DNA from 2 places in the Mycobacterium sp. 2YAF39 genome. Region 2 is predicted to be linked to the other one. Evidence: riboswitches for the same ligand, from Rfam matches in the RefSeq annotation. Region 2 holds a riboswitch; the other holds the start of a gene.
The links. Region 2 has a riboswitch for guanidine ahead of AB4Z42_RS01125 (agmatinase family protein). Riboswitches for the same ligand answer to the same signal wherever they lie in the genome.
Positions count from the first base shown of each region.

Region 1: it holds a riboswitch for guanidine, as region 2 does, so the genes downstream of both, AB4Z42_RS23470 (DMT family transporter) here and AB4Z42_RS01125 (agmatinase family protein) in region 2, are expected to answer to the same signal.

Region 1 covers NZ_JBFREZ010000009.1:91,903-99,089, reverse strand. The annotation lists gene AB4Z42_RS23485 (S1C family serine protease) at 1-1,029, opposite strand, end outside; gene AB4Z42_RS23480 (acyltransferase family protein) at 1,118-2,269, shown strand; gene AB4Z42_RS23475 (hypothetical protein) at 2,283-2,570, shown strand; gene AB4Z42_RS23470 (DMT family transporter) at 2,605-2,919, opposite strand; guanidine-III (ykkC-III) riboswitch at 2,929-2,994, opposite strand; gene AB4Z42_RS23465 (VOC family protein) at 3,063-3,416, opposite strand; gene AB4Z42_RS23460 (ester cyclase) at 3,467-3,862, opposite strand; gene arr (NAD(+)--rifampin ADP-ribosyltransferase) at 3,939-4,349, shown strand; gene AB4Z42_RS23450 (VOC family protein) at 4,414-4,812, opposite strand; gene AB4Z42_RS23445 (class I SAM-dependent methyltransferase) at 4,954-5,616, shown strand; gene ychF (redox-regulated ATPase YchF) at 5,644-6,717, opposite strand; gene AB4Z42_RS23435 (DUF6542 domain-containing protein) at 6,802-7,187, shown strand, end outside.
Region 2 covers NZ_JBFREZ010000001.1:234,459-241,645, forward strand. The annotation lists gene AB4Z42_RS01120 (carbon-nitrogen hydrolase family protein) at 1-103, opposite strand, end outside; gene AB4Z42_RS01125 (agmatinase family protein) at 122-1,264, opposite strand; guanidine-III (ykkC-III) riboswitch at 1,275-1,340, opposite strand; guanidine-I (ykkC/yxkD leader) riboswitch at 1,462-1,568, shown strand; gene AB4Z42_RS01130 (sodium:solute symporter family protein) at 1,593-3,131, shown strand; gene AB4Z42_RS01135 (class I SAM-dependent methyltransferase) at 3,097-3,879, opposite strand; gene AB4Z42_RS01140 (DUF2505 domain-containing protein) at 3,927-4,439, opposite strand; gene AB4Z42_RS01145 (UDP-N-acetylmuramate dehydrogenase) at 4,466-5,521, shown strand; gene AB4Z42_RS01150 (L,D-transpeptidase) at 5,537-6,829, shown strand; gene AB4Z42_RS01155 (SDR family oxidoreductase) at 6,891-7,187, opposite strand, start outside.

The DNA.
Region 1 (7,187 bases), on a different contig from region 2:
GTCGGCGATGCGCTTGGCCTGATCAGACGGGATCGCAAAGCCGAGACCGATCGAGCCGTTCGGCGGCCCGGAACCCTCTTGGCCGCCACCGAGGGTCGCGATCGCGGAGTTCACGCCAATCAGCTCCCCGTTCATGTTCACCAGGGCGCCGCCGGAGTTGCCCGGGTTGATCGCCGCGTCGGTTTGGATGGCGTCGATCACCGATGTCGCGTCGCCGGAACCATCTCCTGCGGACACGGGACGGTCCAGTGCGCTGACGATTCCCGTTGTCACGGTTCCCTGAAGGCCCAGCGGTGAGCCGATGGCGACGACGTCCTGGCCCACCTTCACGTCGGCCGACGATCCGATGGCGATCGGCGTCAGGCCCGAAACACCTTGGGCGCGAACGACAGCGATATCGCCCGTCGGATCGGTTCCGACGACTTCGAACGGAACGGTCTGTCCGTCGGAGAAGGACACGGTGGCTCGAACGTCGCGGCTCCCACGGCCCGGTTGGCCGGCGGCCTCGGCGACGACGTGATTGTTGGTCAGGATCAGGCCGTCCGAGGTGAGGACGATGCCCGAACCCTCCCCACTCTGATTGCCCATGTCGATCTGAAGCTTGACCACACTGGGCATCACCTTGGCGGCAACTTCTTCCACCGACCCGGCGGGCACATTCGCCGCGGGCCTGGCAGATGGCACGTTGGCGACGGCGGTCTGCGCGACGGGCGCAGGGTCCGATTGCGTCGCGACCGCGGCCGCTCCGACCCCTCCGCTCACCACGGCGACGGCGAGGGCTCCGCCGATCATCACGATTCGGTTACGCGACCGCTTCGGCTTCTGCACCGGGATCGGGCCCGTAACTTCCTCATGCGCAGTGTGATACGGGCCATAGGGTGGTGCCACAACCGCTGGTCCCCGGTAGCGCCAGTCGTAGGGTGAGCGATACATTGGGCTGACGTCAGTCGGGTGTGCTTGTCCCGTAACGTGATCCGCGAAGGGCGGACGGTGAGGATGCCGCGGGGCACGCGGGGCGGTGTTGGTCATGACGTCTTGTTCGCTCCTGAATCTTCAAATTTCACAAATGATTAGCCCAGCTTGCCTTGACCATCTGAGAGTGAACTGAGAGAAACCTATGGAGAGTCAGCGACTTTTCATACCCGCGGATCGAGCCGCTTCGCTCACCGGTCTGCGGGCGATGGCGGCGCTGCTGATCATCGGGACTCACGCGGCGTATGGCACCGGGCAGCTCACGAATGGATACAGCGGGGCGCTCTTCGCCCGCTTGGAGATCGGCGTTCCGATCTTCTTCGTCCTGTCGGGATTCCTGCTGTTTCGGCCATGGTTACGGGCAGCAGCGTCCGGAACATCGCTACCGTCGTTGAGCCGCTATGCAATTCGTCGCATACGGCGTATTGCGCCTGCCTACCTCGTCGTCGTCCTGATCGCATACGCGTTGTACCAGTTCCGTGACGCCGGACCCAATCCAGGGCACACCTGGACAGGTCTGCTGCACCACCTCACCCTTACGCAGATCTACGAGCCGGTTTATTTCTTCGTGATGCACCAGGGCCTGACCCAAACCTGGAGCCTGGCAGTCGAATTCGCCTTCTACATGGCATTGCCGTTGATGGCCGTTCTTCTGTTGACGGGGCTCTGCAAGGGTATTTGGAGGCCGAGGCTGCTGCTGGTGGGGCTGTGCTGCCTTGCCGCGATCACTCCCCTGTGGTTGTGGCTGCAATCCGCCACCGATTGGTTACCGAGCTCGGCCGGCATGTGGCTGCCCGCCCACCTGCTCTACTTCGTCGGCGGAATGGTCCTGGCGGTGTTGCAGGCCGTCGGAGCGCGCGTGACGCTGCTGATCGCAGGGCCGCTCACGGTGGTCAGTTATCTGATCGTGTCCACGTCGATCGCCGGGGACGTTCCTTACGGTGATGTGGCGCTGTGGCAGATCCTCGTCAAGGTCGCGCTCTACGCCACCATCGCCTGCGCGGTCGTCGCCCCGTTGGTGCTGAGCGGACCGAACGGATTCGAACGATTGCTGAGCTCGGCTCCCGTCGTCTGGCTCGGAGAGATTTCCTACGAGATCTTCCTGCTTCACGTGATCGCAATGGAGATCGTGATGACGTCGGTGTTGCGGTGGCCGGTTTTCACAGGTTCGTGGTCAATAGTGTTCGTGGTCACGCTGGTGATGACGGTGCCGCCGGCATGGCTGCTGCATCGGATGACGGCGCCGTCGAGGTCCCCGCTGACGGCACCGACGCCTGATAGCGTCCCGATGCGATGAGCGGAGCAGACACGTGACGATCGTGGTGATGGACGGCCCGACGGCTTCGGCGTTGGCGCAGATCCTGCCATTGCTGCTGTTGACCGTTTTGATCGAGATGCGACGTACGGCGTTGCATCGCAAGGTGTCCCGTACCGTCTTCGGCGGGTTCTTCATATTGTTCGGCGTGATCGAGACGGTGCTGGTGCTGTCGATCGACGGTGAGCTCTACCCGTTCCAATGGGGCGACCTTCTGTCCGCGCTCGCCATTTTCGGACTGCTCGCCATGATCTTCGTGATTTCCTTCATCGAGCAGGGCTAGAGATCGGCCGCGCGCACGACCGGTCGAACAGTTCTCAGTGGGCGAGCTTGAGCCCGACAACGCCACCGATGATCATCACCAGGAACACGGCCTTGAGCAATGACGCCGGCTCCTGCCCGGCGGCCATCGCGTAGCCCACAGTGAGAACTGCACCGATTCCCACCCATACTGCGTATGCGGTTCCGATCGGCAGGTCCCGCATCGCATAGGCCAGGCCCGCCATGCTGGCGACGATTGCGACCAGGAACACCACGCTCGGCGCCAGCTTGCTGAATCCTTCGGACTTGCCGAGCGCTGTTGCCCAGACCGCCTCCAGGACACCGGATACGACGAGACTTACCCACGACATGACGTTTCTCCTGGGCCGTCTTGTCGCGCACCGGGTACAGCACCCATCGTCCGGAAGCCTTCTTGGAGGCTCTGCTATCGAAGGTGTCACAACCGCGCAAGGGTGGCAATGTCAACTCGGTCACCACACGCGCCTCGGGTGAATCAGTGACGGTGCTGCACCACGTTGACGACGCTGCCGTCGGGTGCCCTGACGAAGAAGCGGCGTACGCCCCACGGCTCGTCGGTGAGCGGGTGCACGATCTCATACCCCCGCGTACGCGCCTCCTCGTACGCGGCGTCGACGTCGTCGGCGTGCACGGAGATCACCGAGTCCTCGGCCGCGGTTGCGTCGCCGGTCACCAGTTGCACATTCGCGCCGGTGCTGGGTGAGGTGAAACGCGCCACCCATCCCAAGTTGAACTCTTCGTCGGTCAGGCCCAGATAGCCGGCATAGAAATCCTTGGCCGCCTCAATGTCTGCGACGGGAAGGTTCGCCGTTATTCGCGTGACACGCATACCGCCCTCCTCAGTGCCAAAGTTACAGTGGCACCGGCAGCTTCACCGCGCTACTGAGTCTTGGATATCTGCTCGCGAATGGTTTCCCTGTCGATCACCGACCAGACTTCGACGATCTGTCGATCGTCGAACCTGTAGAAGACGTGCTCCGGAAACGACACTTGCCCGAGCGGCGGCTCGAAACCCAGGAACGTGTGCAGTGGCGAGCATCGAAAGAACAGTCTGCAAGACACGACGTGATCGTCGGCGACAAGGATCTCCGGGATGAACTGGAGGTCCGGCGCGGCGTGGGTGTCAGACTCCAGCATCGCTCGATAGCCGCCAAGACCCAGTCGGCGTCCGTTGTGAACGACGTCGTCGGCCACGAATCGCCCGAGGTCGCTCCAGCGTCGGTCGTTCAAGCAGGCCAAGTAGTCGCGATAGATCGCGATCAGATCGCCGTTCATCGGTCTTCCGATTCCATCGCTTCTTCGCGCTAGTGGGTCAACGTCACGATAGTCCGGGATTGATAACCTCTTGGCAATGAACGGGACGTTGGACGAGGGGCCCTTCTATCACGGCACAAAAGCCGAATTGCGGCCTGGAGATCATTTCACCGCCGGATTCCGTTCCAACTACCGGGCAGAAATCGTGATGAATCACATCTACTTCACCGCGTTGCGAGACGGCGCGGGCCTCGCCGCGGAACTCGCCGCCGGCGACGGAGTCCCGCGGGTGTACGTCGTCGAACCGACCGGGGAGTTCGAGAACGATCCCAACGTGACCGACAAAAAGTTCCCGGGCAATCCGACCCGCTCCTATCGCAGCAGGGAACCACTCCGAGTCGTTGGCGAAGTAACCGACTGGACGCGACTGACACCCGAAGCTCTCCAGATGTGGCGAGACCGACTGGCCGCGGGCCTCCGGGATGGCAGCGCCGAAATCATCAACTAGCGCGTCTTCTCGCCAGACGTTGAAAGGAAACTCGGCCGCGCCACCGCACAGCCCGTACCGACGATCAAACTCCGAATTTGGCCCGAGCTTCCTCCGTGACGGGAGTGAACAAGTTGACCAGGTTCCCATCGGGATCCCGGAACAACAATGCGCGGTTTCCCCACGGCATCGTTGTCGGCTCGGTGACCACTTCGGAGACGTGTTCGCGAAGTCGCTCCCACTCGGCGTCCGCATCATCGACGATGAATTCGATGATCGCAGTCCGGTTTGCCGCTGGCTCAGCAGATCCATCCCCGAACAGCGGGACGGTTTTGTCGCTGCCGATGGCCAGCGTGCCAACAGCGGTCGGAATCTCCGCGAAGAGTTCGTTAGCCCAGTTGGCGGTTGCACCGGTGACCATCTCATAGAACATGACGAGCTGTTTCACGTCGGCAGTGATGATGCGGGTTGAGACGAATTTCATCGGGACGTGCTCCTCAGGGTGTTCGCCGGACAGCCCGGACCATGGACTTGACGCTCCACGTTAGCGACGGACCCCGACAAGTCCGCCCCGCGAAGATTCCTGGAAGAATCCTGTCACTTCAACGTATTCCGTGCCGCATCAGTGTCCGTGTTCTACGGTCGCCGAATGGGGGTCCGGGACGCCGTCATGGCGGGTGTTGCCAAGCAGCTCGGTCATCCGAATGGTCTGCGCGGGCGGCTGGTTGGTGCGGCGCTCAATCGGGGCAACCGGCGTTTCGTGAGCGCCGCCGCGCGGGCGCTGCGACCCAATGAGGCATCGGCGGTGGCCGATGTCGGATTCGGTGGCGCAGTGGGGCTGAAATTCTTGCTTGACAGCGTCGGTCCGGCGGGCCGCGTTCACGGTGTCGAGGTGTCGGAGACGATGCTCAGTCAGGCCGCGGGGCGATACCGCCGAGACATCGCGACGGGGCGGCTGTCGTTGCATTCTGCGTCCATGACGGAACTGCCCTTTGCCGATGGGGAATTGGGCGGCGTCATCACCGTCAACACCATTTACTTCGTGGCGGAGCTCGACAGAGCGTTCAGTGAGCTTGCCAGGGTGATAAACAGCCGGGGCCGACTCGTCATCGGGCTCGCCGACCCCGATGTGATGGCAAAACTGCCGTTCACGGGACACGGCTTTCACCTCCGTCCGGTCCCGGACGTGATCGAGGTGTTACGCAGCACCGGTCTCACCGTCGAACACCGTCAGATCACTGACGACGTCAAGGCGCCGCATCTGCTGATAGCCAACTCCGTCGCGTGAAACGTCGCCAGCGTGTGCAGGACGTGCCTAGACGTTGAAGCGGAATTCGACCACATCGCCGTCGGCCATCACGTAGTCCTTACCCTCCATCCGGACCTTGCCCGCGGCCTTCGCGGCGGCCATGGAGCCGGCCTCGATCAGGTCGTCGTACGAGACGACCTCGGCCTTGATGAAGCCCTTCTCGAAGTCGGTGTGAATGACCCCTGCAGCTTTCGGCGCGGTGTCGCCCTGATGAATCGTCCACGCGCGCGATTCTTTCGGCCCCGCCGTCAGATACGTCTGCAGGCGCAGCGTGTGAAAACCCGCCCGTGCCAACGCATCCAGGCCCCGCTCGGTCTGGCCGATCGATTCCAGTAGTTCGGCCGCCGACTCGTCGTCGAGCTCCTGAAGCTCCGCCTCGATCTTGGCGTCGAGGAACACCGCGTCCGCGGGCGCGACCATGTCCCGTAACGCCGTGACCCGAGCCTCGTCGGTGAGCACACCTTCATCGGCGTTGAACACGTAGAGAAACGGTTTGGTCGTCAGAAGATTCAGTTCCCGCAACGCCGAGACATCGGCACCCGCTGCGAACAACGTCGTGCCGCTGTCGAGCGTCTCCTGCGCCGCGAGCGCCGCCTCGTACGCCGGGCGGCGGTCCTTGTGAGTGCGCGCCTCTTTCTCCAGGCGTGGCACCGCGCGCTCCAGCGTCTGCATGTCGGCGAGAATCAGCTCCGTCTCGATCACCTCGATATCCGACTTCGGGTCGATGCGGCCGTCGACGTGTGCCACGTCGTCGTCGGTGAACACCCGCACCACTTGGCAGATCGCATCGCTCTCGCGGATGTTGGCCAGGAACTTGTTTCCAAGACCCGCGCCCTCGGATGCGCCTTTGACAATTCCGGCGATGTCGACAAACGTGACCGGCGCATGGACGATCTTTTCCGAGTCAAACATCTTCGCGAGTTCGACCAGTCGCGGATCGGGCAGGGGGACGACCCCCTCGTTCGGCTCGATCGTCGCGAACGGGTAGTTCGCCGCCAGCACGTCGTTCCGCGTCAACGCATTGAAGAGCGTCGACTTACCGACGTTGGGCAGTCCGACGATTCCGAGGTTCAGGCTCACAGGGTCGACAGTCTAGGAGACTTCGGCGGCCACGCCAGCAGCGAGCTGACAGCCACACTAAGCAATAGCCGGTACGGTCTACGTGTGTCACCACAGCGCGCCAGGTCGGCGGTCACAGCCGACCATCGCTCCGCGCTCCCAAATATCCCAGGCGTTCCCTGGTGGGGCGCTGTGCTCATCGCGGCAACTCTGATGGCGATCGGATTCGCCTACGACGCCGGTTCCGGTGCCAAAGAGCTCACCGGAGTGTTTGCCGGCACCTATGTGGTCGGCTGCATCCTGGCCGTGCTGGCGGTCCGTCAGGCCGGGGTCTTCACCGCCGTCATCCAACCGCCGCTGCTGCTGTTCGGCGCCGTTCCGATGGCGTACTTCGTGTTCACCGACAGCCAGGCCACGAATTTCAAAGACACACTGATCAATTGCGGCTACCCGCTGATCGAACGCTTCCCGCTGATGTTCTTCACCTCCGC
Region 2 (7,187 bases):
GCCGCGCGCCGGCGTCGGCGGCGCGCCGCGTGTAGTCCTCGACCAGGGCGAGGTTGGCCGACGGGTCGGTGCCGCTGCGGATCTGTGCCAGGGCCACGCGCATAGAACAGAGCCTACGTACCTACGGACCCCAGGCGACGCGGTCCTGCGCGGCCGCCTTGTTGCCGAGCTTCCCGGACCGCACCTGAGCAGCCAGGCTGTCGAGGATCACGCGCGAGCTCAACAGCGCCGTCTGCTCGGCCCAGTCGTACGGCGGTGAGCATTCGACGACCTCGAGACCGGCCAAGCCCGGTTCCGACACCATCTTGACCAGGTTCAGCGCCTCGCGGGGCAGCAGCCCGCCGGGCTCGGGCCAGCCGGTGCCGGGAACGAAGCCGGCGTCGATCACATCGATGTCGAAGGACAGGTACACCGCCTTGGCGCCCTTCCATGCGATCTCCAGCGCCATCTCGGCGATCTTCTCGACGCCGACCCGCTCGACGTCGCCGACCGTGATGACCGTCGACTGGCGTTCCCGCCCGACCTTGACGCCCGCCCGCGGTGCCTGCCAGCCACCGATCCCGATCTGCACCAGGTTGGTGGCGGGCGCGTTCTTGATGTTGGTGGCGTGGAACCACGGAGTGGTGTGCATGCGCTCGTCGAGGTCGGACTCCTGGGTGTCGACATGACGGTCGAAGTGGATGATGCCGACGTTGCCGTCCAGGTAGGGCGTCATGCCGCGGATCGTCGGGAAGCCGATGGAGTGATCGCCGCCGAGCACCACCGGCATCACACCCTTGGACACGACGTGCGCCATCGCCTGGCTGATCTGATCGAAGGACTTCTCCAGGTTGCCCGGGATGGTGAACACGTCACCGATGTCGACCATGTTGAGCTGCTCGCGCAGATCCACGCCCGACTCGTAGTTGTAGGTGCCGAAAAGGTTGGTGGAGCGCCTTATTCCCTGTGGGCCGAAGCGCGTTCCCGGCCGGTATGTGGCCCCGGCGTCCAGCGGCACGCCGAAGATCGCGACCTCGGCGTCGTCGACCTGGTTCACGTCCTCCACGAACGGACATTTCAGGAAGGTTCCGCGTTCACCGGCGAAGTGCGGCAACTCGCCGCGGACGAACGTGGAGATCCGGCGGTCGTTGATCGTCGGCGCCGCCTCGAGCCCGTAGGTCAGGCCGCGTTCGATCTCCTCGCGCTCGCGGCGATCGGGCAGGCGGGCCTCGGCCTGCTGGGCCCATGCGCCCTCGGCATTGAGAGGTTCTGGTTGGTCGGACATCGTGACTCCTCGAGCGTCGTCTTGTCGCTGTCCGGGTACGACGCGCCTCGTCCGGGGAGCACGTGCGGGCTCCTGGTCCTCATCTTGGCAGCGATCCCCCCGCCCGGCAGGGGGTAATTGCAACGCGGCGTTAACACGATGCGCGAACCGCCGTAACGGTGCGGAGTTTGTCTGATGGACGACTCACATTCGCCTATGTGAGGCGCATCTAGGGTTCCGCCGGCTCGCCGGGTCTGGTCCGAGAGATGCAAGCGGCTGTGCAGCGACGCGGGCCGTTCCACGGCGGGACAAAAGCCCGGGAGGCTCCACCTCGTAAAAGGAGGCTCCCATGATTCTTCTCGGCGTAGGGATTTCCATCGCCGTCGTCGTCCTCGTCGGATTCCTGGTTTCCAAGAGAATCGCGGGCGACAGCGCCAACTTCCTGGTCGGTGGCCGCATGCTGCCTCTGGTCTTGGTCGGCGGCGCCTTGATGGGTTCGGCCGTCGACACCAACGCCACGCTCGGCAACACCGATCTGGCATCGGAATTCGGCTTCTGGGCGGGTGCCTGCCTGCCACTGGGTCTCGCGTTGTGCCTGTTCCTCACCGGCCTGTTCTTCGCAAAACCGATGAACCGGATGGGCCTGACGTCCTTCCCCGACTATTACCGACTGCGCTTCGGGCGTCGGGTGGAGGCGGTCGCATCGCTGATGCTGATCGTGGGGTTCTGCATCCTGGTGGCCGGAAACCTGGTGGCGGGCGGCTTCCTGTTCAACTACTTCCTCGGCATGCCCTACTGGCTGGGCACCGTCGTCATCGCGGCCCTCGCGGTCGCGTACACGGGTACGGGCGGGCTGATCGCCGATGCGTACACGGCGATCATCCAGATGACCCTGGTCTTGGTCGGTGCTATCGGCCTGCTGATCTGGATGGCGACGACCCACGGCATCGAGATCGCCGCGGGCACAGGACCATTGGATATGGGTCAGATGACCGATCCCGCGCAGGGCGCGGTCATCAACTGGGCGACGCTGATCGCCCTCGGCATCGGGGATATCGTCGCGATCGACTTCATGCAGCGGGTCTTCGCGGCCAAGTCCCCGGAGACGGCCCGCCGCGCCTGCTTCAGTGCGGCCACCGGGGTGGTGGCGATCTGTGTGCCGTTCGGCATCGTCGTGCTCTCGGCGAAGGCGTTCATGCCGGCCGAACTCGACGGGCCGATCCTGTTCGTCCTGCTCGATCAGTACGCGCCGCTGTTCTTGACCATCATCGTGTTGTGTGGCTTGGTCGGGGCATCCATGAGCACCGCCAACGGCGCGATCCTGGCGATATCGAATGTCTCGGTGCGCAATCTGGGAGGCGTTCGGCGCGTGCATGTTCCGGGCCAGCGTGACCCGTTGTTGCGTGCGACGCGTATCGCGATGGTTCCGATGACGCTCATCTCGATCCTCATCGCGATCTACGTCAAGCAGACCGGAATCCTGCTGACCCTCGCGTTCGATCTCTTGCTGGCTTGTCTGGTGGTGCCGTTCATCCTCGGATTGTTCTGGCGCAAAGGCACTTCCGTCGCGGCCATGGTGTCGATCGTGGTCGGCCTCTCGGTGCGCCTCGTGCTGTTCGTGATGACGCCGACGATGTACGGACTCGACAACACGATCCTGTACATCCCCAACGGGCTGGTCGATGCGTCGTTCGACGGCTGGCCGACGTTCATCGCGTTCGCGACGTCGTTGGTCACCTATGTGGTCATCGCGCTGCTGACGCCCGCCGCGCCGATCCGGGGTCTGGACATCAGAGTGGCCGAGGACGTCGACGACGCACTCGCCGAGGCAGACACATCCGAGCCGGACCTGGTCAGCGCGGAGCCACTTGCGCCCACGGCACCGTAAGCACACCGTCCCGCATCCGCCGTCGCGGTGGCTCCACGGGAAATCCGTTGGCGCGCAGTGAATCCAGCATTGCGCGCCAACGGATCCGTGGGCCGAAAACACCGTGTCCCGCGGCGCCGGCCCACGCCAGATCGGCCGCGGCCAGCAGCGTGTGGATCGGCTGGCCTTCGACGTTGTGATGGATCAGCACCTTGGGTAGCCGTTCGGCGAGATCGGACGGACGCTCGATGGCGAACGGGTCGCAGGCCAGTGTGAGGCTCAGCGGACCGTCCGCGTCGAGGAGCACCCAGCAGCACAGCCTGCCGAGTTCGTCGCATGTGCCGTCGACGATCAGACCGCCGGGGGCCAATTGGCGCTGCATCGTGGCCCACGACTCGGCCACCGCCTCGACGGGATATTGGCGCAGCACGTTGAACGCACGCACCAGAACCGGGTTCCGGCCGGCCAGTTCGAAACCGCCGAGAGCGAATTCGACCGAGTCGCCGCCCGCGGCCCGTGCCGCTGCGACCCGGTCCGGATGGATCTCCAGGCCGATGACGCGGACGTCGCCACGCACCGCCCGCATCCGCTCGGCAAGCTCCAGGGTCGTGACGGGCAGGGCGCCGTAGCCGAGGTCGATCACCAACGGATCGGCGGCGGACAGCAGTGCGGCGCGCACCCGTCGGGAATGCACCAGCCAGCGGTCGCTGCGTCGGAGTCGGTTGTAGCCCGTGGTGCCCCGGGTGAGCTGGCCGATGGGGGCACCCATAGTGCGATTTTAGGTTGACCTGGGGCATACGGCCTGCACCACGCCGCCTAAGCGTTCTCCTTGATCCAGAGCGTCGTGAAGCGCTGCTCTGCGATCAGCAGGTCGACGAGTTGGCTGCCGATGAAGGTCTCGACCTTGCCGCCGACAAGCGGGATGTCGACCTGGACGGTGGCTGTGAAATCGAGTCGCGAGCCGGTGCCGGGATTCGCGGGCACCAGAACGGCGCTGCCGCTCAGATTCGCGGGTGCAGCCTTGATCGTGAGTTTGATCGTCGCGTCGGCCCGGCCGTCGTGGACGGGCGACCACACTTCTTCGCGGGTCAGTATCAGGTCGCCGCGGTGGAACTGCTGCACCACGCCCGGTAACCGGCTGGCGAGCACCGTCTGGGTCGTAACGATGTCCACGCCGCCGTCGTCGCCGAGCACCAGCCTGTCCAGCGAGTACGCGTCGGCGCCGGACTCGGTCAAGCGGGCCAGCCAGTACCGCTCCTCGCGGAATGCGCGGTGGACCTGTTCGACGCTGCCCTCGTATTCGGTGGCCATGTCGAATGAACGCGGCATAGCTGGCCACGCTACCGTTACCGCCCGTGGTCAGTTCGCTCATTGGGGGCGCGTCCGTTTCTGAGTCGGTGCCGCTGGCACCGCTGACCACTCTGCGCGTGGGACCCGTTGCGCGACGCGTGATCACCTGCGACACCACCCAGAAGGTCATCGACGTGGCGCGCACCCTCGGTCCGGAAAGCGACGCCCTGGTATTGGCGGGCGGATCCAACGTCGTGTTGTCCGACGAGTTGAGGAACCTCGACGTCGTGCTGCTCGCCAACACCGAGATCACCGTGGAGGGCAGCGTCGTGCGCGCGGAGGCGGGCGCGATGTGGGACGACGTGGTCGTGACCTCGCTGGCGTACGGGCTGGGTGGGTTGGAATGCCTTTCGGGCATCCCGGGTTCCGCCGGTGCGACACCGGTGCAGAACGTCGGCGCGTACGGCGCCGAGGTCGCCGACACCATCCGGCGGGTGCGACTGCTCGACCGGCGGACCGGCGAAGATCGGTGGGTTGAACCGTCGGCGTTGCAGTTCGGCTACCGCACCAGCGTTCTCAAGCACTCGACGGCGGCGATCGTGCTCGAGGTGGAGTTCGACTTGGACCCCGAAGGGCGCAGCGCGCCGCTTCGCTATGGCGAGCTGGCCAACGCGCTTGGCGCAGAACCGGACTCGCGGGTCGATCCGGGCCGTGTGCGGGAGGCGGTGCTGGCGCTGCGGGCCCGCAAGGGGATGGTGCTCGACGATCCCGACCACGACACCTGGAGCGTCGGGTCGTTCTTCACCAACCCTGTCGTCGCCCCCGCGGTGTTCGAGCAGCTGCGAAGCCGCGTCGATGGGGACGTGCCCCATTACCCGGCGCCCGACGGCGTCAAGCTGGCCGCGGGCTGGCTGGTGGAGCGTGCGGGCTTCGCCAAGGGCTACCCGGGCGAGGACGCCCCCGCGCGGCTTTCGACCAAGCACGCGCTGGCTGTGACCAATCGGGGTGGTGCGACCTCGGCCGACGTGATTGCGCTGGCCAGAGCGGTACGCGAGGGCGTCCGAGAGACATTCGGGATCGAACTCACACCCGAGCCGATTCTGATCGGGGCCGTTCTCTAGGTACCCTGGGTCCACGTGAGCCCAGCCGATCCACAGCCGTCGATAAGTCGTCGGCGCGCCTTGACCGCACTCGCGGTCGGGGTTGTCGCGCCGGGCGCCCTGGCGGCCTGTTCGAAGGCCTCGATTCCCACCCCCAGCGCGCCGAGTGCGCCGCCCGCTCCGTCGATGACCTACGAGCCGACCAACGCCACCGCCGACGTGGCGCCGACCGCGTCCATCGGCGTCAAGGTGAGCGACGGCTGGTTCCAACGCGTCACGCTGACCAATCCCGAAGGCAGGGCCGTCGCGGGTGCGCTCAACCGCGATCGCACGGCCTTCGACGTCACTGAACCGCTCGGCTACGGCGTGGAGTACACCTGGGGCGGTTCGGTGGTCGGCCGCGACGGCAAGGCGGTTCCGGTCAAGGGCAACTTCTCGACCGTCAGCCCGAGCACTCAGGTCAACGGTCAGTTCCAGCTTTCCGACGGCCAGGTCGTCGGCGTCGCGGCGCCGATCATCATCCAGTTCGACGCGTCGATCAGCGACAAGGCGTCCGTCGAGAAAGCCGTCAAGGTCACTACCGAGCCGCCGGTGGAGGGCAGCTGGGCGTGGCTACCCGACGAGGTCGGCGGTTCGCGCATGCACTGGCGTACCCGCGACTACTACCCGACAGGCACCAAGGTGAACGTCGAGGCGAAGCTCTACGGCATCCCGTTCGGCGACGGCGCGTTCGGCGCGCAGGATTCGACGCTGAGCTTCGAGATCGGCCGTCGCCAGGTGGTCATCGCCGAAGCGTCCTCGCACCGCATTCAGGTGCTCGACGGGCAGGGCGGCGTGATCATGGACTTCCCGTGCAGTTACGGCGAGGGGGACGTGGATCGCAACGTCACCCGCAGTGGCATCCACGTGGTCACCGAGAAGTACGAAGACTTCTATATGACGAATCCGGCGGGCGGCTACACGAACGCCCACGAGCGGTTCGCCGTGCGGATCTCCAACAACGGCGAGTTCATTCACGCCAACCCCGCCAGTTCGGGCGCACAGGGCAACACCAATGTCACCAACGGCTGCATCAACCTGTCCACCGAGGACGCCCAGCAGTACTTCAACACCGCGATGTACGGCGATCCGGTCGAGGTCACCGGGACACGGATCGAGCTGTCCTACGCCGACGGAGACATCTGGGACTGGGCCATGCCCTGGGACGAGTGGAAATCGATGTCGGCCTTGACCGACGAGGCCTCACCGGCGGGGATCCCCAGCACCGCGCCCGCCACACCGTCGGGAGCACCCGAACCAGTCGGTGGCACCGGACGTCCCGGCGGCTAGGCCCCTTGCGATTTGTGTGCGTTCGCGCGCGGTGAGCGCGCCAAAACGCACACAAATCCCTTTAAGTCTGGCGGTTGAAACGCGATCCGCTGGCGCCTGTCACCTGGTCGCGCGGCCTGACCACGATTAGATCCAGGTCGACGTGGGACGGGCGGCTGGCGACGAACCCGACCACCTCGGCGATGTCCTCGGCCACCAGGGGAGTCACGCCCTCGTAGACCTTCGCGGCGCGCTCCTCGTCGCCGTCGAAGCGGCGCAGCGAGAAGTCGGTCTTCACCATGCCCGGCGCGACTTCGGTGAGCCGCACCGGTTTTCCGAGTAGCTCGCTGCGCAGCGTGCGGTGCAGCACGCCCTGGGC